DNA from 3 places in the Paenibacillus gansuensis genome. Region 2 is predicted to be linked to each of the others. Evidence: riboswitches for the same ligand, from Rfam matches in the RefSeq annotation. Region 2 holds a riboswitch; each other region holds the start of a gene.
The links. Region 2 has a riboswitch for cyclic di-GMP ahead of ACFSUF_RS17010 (S-layer homology domain-containing protein). Riboswitches for the same ligand answer to the same signal wherever they lie in the genome.

Region 1 (3,281 bases), on a different contig from region 2:
ATGTATAAGTATAACCTCCTGTTACAGTCGCCTCTTGACCATCCGGATTTACAACCTTTACATCCACGACCCCTTCTGTTAGAGATGGCGGGGTAGTCACTTTAATTCTTGAACCTGAGAAATAAGTCGTTAATTTGCCCTCAACATTTCCGAAAAACACTTTCGATTGAGAAGACAATCCGCTGCCATCAATTAACACATCGGTTCCTCCACTGATTACCCCGGTATTCGGTGTTATCACCGTAATCTTGGGAGCTGGCGCCGCAGGCAGAGGATCATAGCTGTATCCAGCAGGAGCAACAGCACTGGAGCCGTCCGAGTTTTCAACTTTTACATCCACCGGCCCTGGTTGAGTTGCCTTAGGAGCTGCTACTTTAATTCTTTGCGGGGAATAATATGTGACCATATTCGCTAAATTAGCCCCAAAATAAACCTTGGAGGAAGAGGTAAATAGATTGCCGTCTATAATTACAAATTCTCCTCCACTAACTAGTCCAGTATTGGGTGTAATCGAAGTGATTTCCAACTTAGGCAGTACTGGTTCATTGTAAGTGTACCCCTGTTGAACAGTCACAGTGGTTCCATCTGGATTCGTTAATGTAACATCCTTCGCCCCGGATGTTTCGCCTTCCGGAACAACTACCTTCATAAGGGTAGATCCATGATAATAATTCATGGCCGCCGGTTTCCCGCCGATAGTCACCTTAATGCCGGACATGAAATATCTTCCCGTAATCGTTACGATATTTCCACCAGCAAGCGGACCATTCGCAGGATCAATTAGTGTGATAATGGGTTCGGCCTTATACTGATAAGTGCTAAACGCTGTCTGCCCGTCAGGGTTTTTAACCGTTAATTCACTCGTACCTTGTACGCCTGGAGGCACAACAGCTTTCAACTCAATTGCACTTATCCATTGAATATTTAAAGCCTGTTTAGTCCCAATAGTGATAGTTGCTCCATTACGGAAATTTGAACCGATTATCGTAATTTCGTTTCCGCCGTCTGGATGCCCGCTGTTTGGTTGAACAGATGTAATTGTAGGTGCGGGAAAATTAACTTTTAAATATTTCTGAGGGATTAATTTCGTTCTTGCAGCACCCGCATAATCTAAATAGGTAGCCTTCGAATTATAATCAGATGTGTAGAAAGTACCTGTCTTGTTAAGGTCTTTAGGTCTGATTTTGTATGTAAAGGTAAGGGTATTATTCTTTAACTCCAAGAAACTCCATGTCAACGTGTTTCCATTCACCACAGGTTGAGGGATATTATCCTTATAGGAATCGGGGACAATTTCAAATTCAGGGGAAACGATATCAGACACAACCACATTGTATGCGCTAGCAATGCCTATCTCTTTAACAATCGCCGCATAAATTTCGGCAAGTCCGGTTGACCCAAGTACAAAGTGATGGTGACTTGAAGTGGTAGCCATTTCTTTTAACAAAATATTAGGTCCGCTTGTATCCGGGTTGTCTGTTGTATTCAACAATGCGATAGTGTAAAATACAATTCCTTCTTCTTTGGCTAAATTTGCCTTTTCCTTAGCGTACTGGTAAGCGGTTCCTGTAGGCACAGTCGCATCTCCATCCGTCATAAGCACAATAACAGGTTGTGCCTCTGGCCTTCTGCTCTCAAGCATCTCCATAGCTTTTAGGATGGAATCTCCAGTAGCGGTGGCTCCGCCTGCATTAAGATTACTAATATAATTCTTTACCTGAACCGAGTCCGTAGTAAGAGGCAGTCCCTGGGCATCGGAACTAAAATCTACAACGCCGACTCTATGTTTCGTCAGATCCATCATATCAACAAATTGCTTAGCTGAGCTTATTGCATCTGTCATTTTCTGACCTGTCATACTGCCCGAACGATCGATGATTACAATAACGTCGTTCGGCACAATTACATTAACAGGTGGCGTACCCTTAATATCCAAGGTAACTTCAGCCTCTTTGTCTGTTGTAATAGTTGCAGGATTTACAGACCTGTCCACTGAAACATAATCTGTAGCTGCAGATGCTGGAGTTACGTAGCACAAAGACGAAAACAAGAACATAAGCGACATGACGATGCATACTATTTTATTCAAAGATTTCATAGTTCTCCTCCTTCTTGGTAAACCAGTTCAACATGCAAAAAGAAGCAACAGCTGGTTGCTATTGCTCTGATTGGAACAAAAAGCAACCTGGCGAATCTAAACTTTAGACCCATGGCTTTGCGTCCTTACATCACTGTAAGTTTGCCATATTCATTTGGATAATTATAGAATATTATTAATCTATTTTTTTTGGTCGAAAAAGATACTATCTGAAATAAAATTCTCTTCATATCTATTTTTTTGTTTTCGAGCCATTGCGGCCATGTTGAAATTATGAAGCGATTCTTCTTTAAGCTGCTGCATTTTGTTCAAGATAACATGATCGTTTAGGAGCAGATTTACAATTCTATCCCTAAAGTGCTCTGCATTAATCTCAATCTGGTCTGAATTTAGTATCTGTTGAATCAGTTCTTCCCGTTTGTCAACATACTGAACCATCTCTTCAACAGACAGCAATTCAATCTGTCCAATCCATTGCTGGGTATGCTCCTCTAATTCTGACAATGATTTAGGCATGAGTCATCGCCTGAGACTTGCCGGAGATAATCAATTTGCTTGCTTCAATCCACGTTTCTTTTAGCTCTATCAGATAGCCCAGCACTTCTTCAATTGGGGACTTAACCTTTTTTATATTTCCTTGGATGAGCAAATAATTCATATACTCGTACAGCTTGTGCAACCCGTCCGACACTCCATGACTAGAATCCAAAGAAGAAATAAATTCATTGATGATAGCTTGAGCCTTGCACAAATTAATATTCGTCTGCTCATAATCATTGTTTTCAATCGCCTCAAGTCCAGACCTGCAAAAGCGAATCGCTCCATCATATAACATTATCAGCAGCTGAGCAGGAGTCGCTGTTAAAGCGGCATTCTCCAAATACTTGTTTGTAATTTTTTGATGTTGTAGCATAAGAGCCTCCCTCTTTTTAAGCTCTATTGACCACCAAAGGAATTCATTAAGGATGCCGACTGAGCTTGGTATTTATTCATAGCTTGTTCCATAGCGTTAAATTTTTTATAATAGTTGTTCTCTAACGTTGTTAGCTTGCTGCTTTTCTCCGAAATTTGAGTTAATAGTTTTTTTATTTCCCTGCCCATCATGCTTTCCGTATTATACGGCTGTGTTGTTGAAGAAGAGTATGCCGATGTGCCGACCTTGGAAGCGAACGCGTTAAGAGTT
Region 2 (3,281 bases):
CTTAATCCGCTGCTGATAGATTTCAGTTCCCATTTATTTTCGGCCGCATTCCACAAAGCTACTAATGTTAAGTTATCTCCGAATAACAGGGTCATCTGATCACCATTAGCCAGAGGTTTAGCATTCGCAGGCAGTTGGGCAGATAAATCAGTTACGGTATAGTTATTAATTTTATAGCTAATTTTCTCCAAACCGTCATAGTATACATGTCCGTAGACAACATCATTTACGGACTCGGATCCTAACAGAGGAACATCATACAGTGCATAATAATCCTCATTTTCTAGACTTGCTACATACTCAGTAGATGGAATAGAGCCGGCATTAATAGAGAATTCCCCAATAGGGCCATAGGCTTCCGAATAAGTAGTCTCGTAAACACTCTCACTCACTGGATCAATAAGATAAATCTCAAGTGGGTTGTAGTCTACTTCCCCGGAAATATACGAGTAAGCTTTATCACCGACAATGAAAATCCCTTCTGCCTCGGGAAGATCAGGCAGCTCTTCGTCCGGATTCGGGTTTGGAGTCGGATTCGGATTTGGATTCGCAGGCTGTTGAGGCACACTTGTTCCCGGTTTATCCGGATTTTTCACTACAACAGTTCCATTAATCGTGATCGTTACCGAGACGTTGCCCAACTCATAAGCCTCAACCTTCAGTTCAATGGTTGTACCGTTAACATTTACAAGAACAAACTTGATTGTACCAGTTCCCTTAATTGAAACGGCTGCATTTAATACAACTTTCAGCAATGTGGCGCTATCCTTAACAGATACAGCACTTTCCCCCGCACCAGATGCAAGCTCAAGGTCGCCGATTACGGTTTTTTCAAGCACTTCTACTGTCACCTTTGTTACTACAGTTACTTTAGTGAACTGTCCTTGCAGCTGGACATTTTGCCCAACGGTCTTATTTCTAAGTTCGACATTCACAAAGCCTTTGTTTTGCTCCTTGCTGTCGGATTCCAATTTAACAGCAGATCTTACAATCGTATTCTGGATTACAGTGCTGCCTTTAGCAAACAATCTAACTTTTCCTGCAACCTTATCTACAATCGTGACATTTAAGGTGGAATTGTTAACGACAATGCTGTTTTCACCGCCGCCGGCTACGATCGTTCTGCCTTTAACCGTTACATTATCGAGGTATACTTCACCTTGGCCGATCCCTGCAGTTAGGTTCAGATCACCTTCAATGACAGTATTTTTTAATGTAATGCCCGCTTTAGTAATGGTAACATTCCCTTGGATCGTTTTTGCAGTTTCCGGTCCGACATTCCCTGGTGTAGAGATTCGTGTGCCGACAGCTTTATCTAACATAACTACTGCTTCTGCCCGTGTGATAGGTTGGTTTGGCCTAATGGTTTGATCGGAATATCCGTTCATGTAACCTGCCGCTTTGACTGCTTGTAATGCAGGTTTGCTCCAATTAGGTATTTTGTCTGCATCTTTGAATCCGTACAAAGCGCCTTCTGCTTTCAACGTATCCAATTTCATCAGATCGCTGATCATCTTGGCCGCTTCTTGCCTAGTTACAATGGACTCGGGTTTAAATGCGCCGTCCTGACTTCCTGATAAATATCCCGCTGCTTTTGCTTTAGCAACTTCGGCATAATACCACCGTTTCGGGGAAACATCCTTGAAATTATCTTCGGACTTTTCGGTAAATCCATACGCCCGGTTTATTAAGGCTGCCATCTCCGCACGGGTTACCTTGCTGTCTGGCCTAACCTTCTTGCTTGCATCTACGGAAATCAATCCTTGGTCCAACCAACGGGTTAACGAATCTTTCGCCCAATTTGGTTTTACATCGGATGCGCTTTGCCCATAAACAATCCCTACATTTGAAATTACTAGAGATAGAATGAGGAACAAAGTAAAAACTGCTTTCTTGCTGCTTTTTCTCCAGACCATGGTGGTCCTCCTTTTGTCGCTCCCTTATGCATAAAAAAAGACATCACACCAAAGGTGGATGCCGAATGAGCACCTACAATACACCCTGGCAACCTGGCAATCCTGGTCCTATCAAAGATAGAACTTTAGACCCACGGCTTTGCGTCCCTGCCTTTCAGCAGGTTTGCCTTTTTCGTATGTATAAGGAAAATAATAGATTTAATTCCTCCAAAATATAACATAGAATGATATAATAAACAAGGAAAAAAGTCTCATATTTAGACATGATTCGATGGATTTCTTGTATTTTTATGACTTTAAGCGCAGATTACAGTACCTACTTTTCAATAGAAATATACATGCAATAATACCTACTAATACAAAAATCCCGGGAAAAACCAGGACTGGCACCACTACCAAACCGGCGGCATAGGCTACGATAACCCCCGCGAAAGGAACCCGGACCATGCCCAATTATGAATTTCCCGTGCAAACGGAAACACGTACGCTGCAGGCGCCTGGCGGCGTGTATCATTATCCTGCCTTAACCGGCTTGAAGAGTACATCCGTCCAAGTGCAGATCAACAATCAGATCCGGCAGCTCGCCCAGCAGCTGCTCCGATATCAGCAGCAATACTTATCCGGCTCCAATCCGGAGTCGATCGGCAACTATGAAATTAAGACAAACGAGCGCGCCATTTTCAGTCATATACTCAGCAGCTACGCCTACTCCTCGCCGATGGCTCACGGCAATACGTTGGCTAAATCGCAGACGTTTAACGTGCGGACCGGACGGAAGTACAGCCTTGGCGACCTGTTCAAGCCCGGCTCCGCTTACACTGCCAAACTTTCCGCGATCGTATCCGCACAAATCAAGCAAAGAGACATTCAGCTGCTCGGGAACTTCCCCGGAGTAGCCCCTGACCAAGACTACTATTTAGCTGACAAATCTCTTGTCGTATACTACCAACTCTATGCTATTACGCCTTACTACTACGGGCTGCCGATGTTCCCTATCTCCGTATATGACCTGCAGAACGAAGCTGCAGAGGGCGGTCCGCTGGACATCCTTTCCCAGCAACTGGCTTAAGCTGGCTGGCCGCAGCAAAAAAGGCACCGCAGATCTCAACAGATCCGCAGTGCCTTTTTTTATATTACATCTATTACAGCAATGCCTCAATTGCTGTTTCCATATCCGCCGGGTTCACGTTGGACTCGAACCGTTGTACGCTCTCGCCGTCACGGCCGATCAGGAATTTGGTGAAATTCCACTTGATGTCGTCGCCTTCCAGAATGTGAGGCAGCTTCTCGGAAAGGAAGCTTTGCATCTTCTGACCGTTAGGATCAGACACGTCAAAGCCTTTGAACGGAGCTTTCTGTACCAGA
Region 3 (3,281 bases), on a different contig from region 2:
GCGTTTGCCTTGTTTTTGTCCATGGTGGCATAGTACAGATTCAGAAACACATCCAGCCCCGGCGGCTGTTCGCGGGTCACCGTTACGCCGTGTTTCTGCGCGTAGCGCACGCGGTTTCTGCAGCCCGCTGTCAGGCTGTCCAATACGTCCGTGCCGGGGCCGGTTAGATCGATGTGGACGGTATTACGGATATATTCCGGCTTCACGGACGGATAATTCCTGTAGTTGTTCAACAGCGGATGGAACCGGACAAACTCGGCGATGATGCCGTTCTCTCCGCAGAAGGCTTCAAACACTTCCGCGAACCTTCCGAAGAACGGCTCCGTCTCCCCGGTGTGTTCCACATTGGCGATCGGCCCCCCGTAACCGTATGGGGAAATGATATCGAATAATTCCCTGCCTTCTTGACGGATGGAAGCCAGCCCCAACTCTCGCAGGCTTCTCATGAGGAACGGATAGCACACGACCGCGTCCCCCTCCCGGTATACGAACAGACGGGATGTTCCCTCCCCGTTGTTTTCCGCCAAGCGTCCGTACTCCGGCGTGAAGTAGATATCTGCGCCGTTCACTTTCGACAGCACCTCATGCCAGGCTTCAGCTTGGGAAACTCCGTACACTGCGTAATCTTTCATGGTTATCCACCTTTACAAAGGATCATTGTTCATTCAGGTTAAACTGTGCCGTTCTTTAAAAAGAACATGATTGGCAAAAAAAGAGAGCAGCCATGTGTTACTTGCATTTTAGTTCTTTATAAAGAACATGTCAATGTAAGAATGGACGTGTATTTTAACTTAGGCTTAGCCTCATTCGTACACTTGCGCTGACTAGCTGAAATGAGGGATTTCCGGCAAGCTCAGGTTGTTTCGAAATAACGAACAGTTCTCTTCCGGGGTCTATAGAGTACAGCGCCCGCAGCAACCCGGGCGACAACGGATTGTCTCCCGAAACGATTCGAAAATACCGTTCATGAAGCCGAAATACCGCTTGGTCCGCACCGTTCACTTTAAGACGCAGGGTGGAGAACCCGTAGCGGTTATGGCAGTCTTCCGACGAAGCGGATTCATACACAGCACATGCTTCAGACGGCAGGAAGGCGGCCGCAGGATTAGGACCGGTAAGCCAGTAAGAAGTTGATGTGACTAAGTATCCCCTTTTCAAATACATGTGCAAAACGGCGTCGTTCCATACAAAACAATCCAGTTCTACCGCCGGCCGCCCCTGGTCCTGCGCTATGTGCTCCAGCGCGTCCAGCATCGCCCTGCCTGCCCCCCGGTTACGGAACCGGGCATCGACAGCAAAGTTATTTACAAACAGCTTCTCCTCATCCAGCGAGTACTCTGCAAAAGCTGCGATGTCATTCCCTGCATACAACGCCAGAAGAATGGTCTCCGGAACAAGGGATGATTGCTGCATCTTGATATAGTCCGTATATCCCGGACAGGAAAACTTCGTTAATTCATAAACGTGCGGGTTCAACGGATCCATCCATTCCCGCGTCCAAACAGAAATGATTTGAAAATCCCTGGTCTTCAACGGGAGCAGCTGCCAGTCTCCGTTCTGATGCCCGGCACCCGATGGGAAAGATAGTTTGGATCGCGAGATCATGGAGTTTGTACCGGGGCGGCCCCCGCAATAAACAGCTTTACCTCATCCGGCGTGATGCCCAGCTGCCGTGCCATGCTCAGTAAGTCTACCCACTCTTGATCCAATTCTTCTTCGATCCAACCCTGATTGGCGCTCATCATCCAAACTTTCCTCCCAATCCAATTCGAAACCGTGATACCAGGCAGTCCAGCTGTCATAGCACGATGCTTTAGACCTGTGACTTTGCGCCCCTGCTTTTCAGCGAGGTTTGCCTTTTGCCGATTCAACGTCCGTTATACAACTATCATACTAAGGCTCGGCTAAAAAGTATGTCAAAATGTAATGTCCTAAAATGTAATTATTTTGCAAAATGGTTATTTGGTCTCGATCCCTTGTGAAATAAGGAAAAAAATAGATGTAAATTCCAAAAAACTGTTAAATTATTCATTAAAGTACGTATATAAACCTATAAATCGACAGAACGGCGGAATGTTACCTAGATCATTTCGACTAATTTCGGAATTTTTATTCTTTATATGAAACAATCGTTCGTTTTAGAGGTATAATAGGAGGTAACATGTACGTACAGCAATTCTATTCTATTACAAAGGACCGATCAGAATGATAGGACATCGCATCAGAGCCTTGCGACAGGAACGGAAACTCTCCTTATCTGAACTAGCAGAACGTGCCGGTGTAGCAAAATCATATTTAAGCAATATGGAACGGGATATCCAGTCTAACCCATCCATTCAATTTCTAGAGAAGATCTCGGAGGCTCTGCATGTTTCGGTGGATGATATTCTGCAGAACCATCCGGCAGATGCCGCTTCCGGCCAGACGGGGAACGACACCGCTTTGGACCAGCAATGGGCCGAGCTCGTACGGGAGGCCATGAACTCCGGAGTCAGCAAGGAACAGTTCCGCGAGTTTCTTGAATTTAACAAATGGCGGGCGAACCAGAAGTGAAGCCCTCACCGCAGCTGACCCGGCGCAGATTTATCAAGCTGGGCGGCCTGTTGGCAGGGAGCCTGCTGGCCTCCCCTTTCGCCGGCTTCGGTTACTCCCGTTATCTGGAGCCGCGATTGCTGCAGGTGAAAGAGCTGACGCTGACCTTTCCCCGCCTGCCCTCCGAATTCAACGGTCTGCGGATCGTTCAGTTCAGCGATGTTCATCTGGATTTTCATTATGGGCTGGATCGCCTGGAAAAGCTGGTGTCCCGGATTCAGAATTTGGACCCGGATCTGGTGTGCTTTACGGGCGATATGTACGACACTTATATCGGCGAGGAGGCGTCCGGCTGTTCCCGCATTTTGTCACGCCTGAAGGCGCCTCTGGGCAAATGGGCCGTGCTGGGGAACCATGACTACACTGCAGGCAGCCGTCATGTGGCCGAGGTGATGGCGGAGGGCGGCTTTTCCATGTTGATAAACCGTTCCGGTACCATAGAGCGGAACGGTTCACGCCTGCGGATCGCGGGCGTGGACGATGTGCTGAAGGGCAGCGCGGACCTGGAGCGTGCGCTGCCGGCTTCCACAGGAGATCTGTTCACGATCCTCCTGGCGCATGAGCCCGATCTGGCGGACGAAGCGCTCCGCTTTCCTGTGGATCTGCAGCTTTCGGGACACAGCCACGGCGGTCAGGTGCGGGTGCCGTTCTACGGAGCGGTGTTTACGCCGGAGTATGCGCGCAAGTAC

Region 1: linked by a shared signal. The riboswitch ahead of ACFSUF_RS24450 (IPT/TIG domain-containing protein) and the one ahead of ACFSUF_RS17010 (S-layer homology domain-containing protein) in region 2 are both predicted to bind cyclic di-GMP.
Region 3: linked by a shared signal. The riboswitch ahead of ACFSUF_RS16225 (anti-repressor SinI family protein) and the one ahead of ACFSUF_RS17010 (S-layer homology domain-containing protein) in region 2 are both predicted to bind cyclic di-GMP.

What each region holds. Positions count from the first base shown of each region.
Region 1 covers NZ_JBHUME010000019.1:349,848-353,128, reverse strand. The annotation lists gene ACFSUF_RS24450 (IPT/TIG domain-containing protein) at 1-2,098, opposite strand, end outside; cyclic di-GMP riboswitch class I at 2,177-2,254, opposite strand; gene ACFSUF_RS24445 (hypothetical protein) at 2,279-2,614, opposite strand; gene fliS (flagellar export chaperone FliS) at 2,607-3,011, opposite strand; gene fliD (flagellar filament capping protein FliD) at 3,035-3,281, opposite strand, start outside.
Region 2 covers NZ_JBHUME010000010.1:93,804-97,084, reverse strand. The annotation lists gene ACFSUF_RS17010 (S-layer homology domain-containing protein) at 1-1,916, opposite strand, end outside; cyclic di-GMP riboswitch class I at 2,001-2,094, opposite strand; gene ACFSUF_RS17005 (RsiV family protein) at 2,362-2,985, shown strand; gene ACFSUF_RS17000 (glutathione peroxidase) at 3,059-3,281, opposite strand, start outside.
Region 3 covers NZ_JBHUME010000009.1:223,058-226,338, forward strand. The annotation lists gene ACFSUF_RS16215 (lipid II:glycine glycyltransferase FemX) at 1-632, opposite strand, end outside; gene ACFSUF_RS16220 (GNAT family N-acetyltransferase) at 787-1,605, opposite strand; gene ACFSUF_RS16225 (anti-repressor SinI family protein) at 1,602-1,745, opposite strand; cyclic di-GMP riboswitch class I at 1,783-1,867, opposite strand; gene ACFSUF_RS16230 (helix-turn-helix domain-containing protein) at 2,206-2,553, shown strand; gene ACFSUF_RS16235 (metallophosphoesterase) at 2,550-3,281, shown strand, end outside.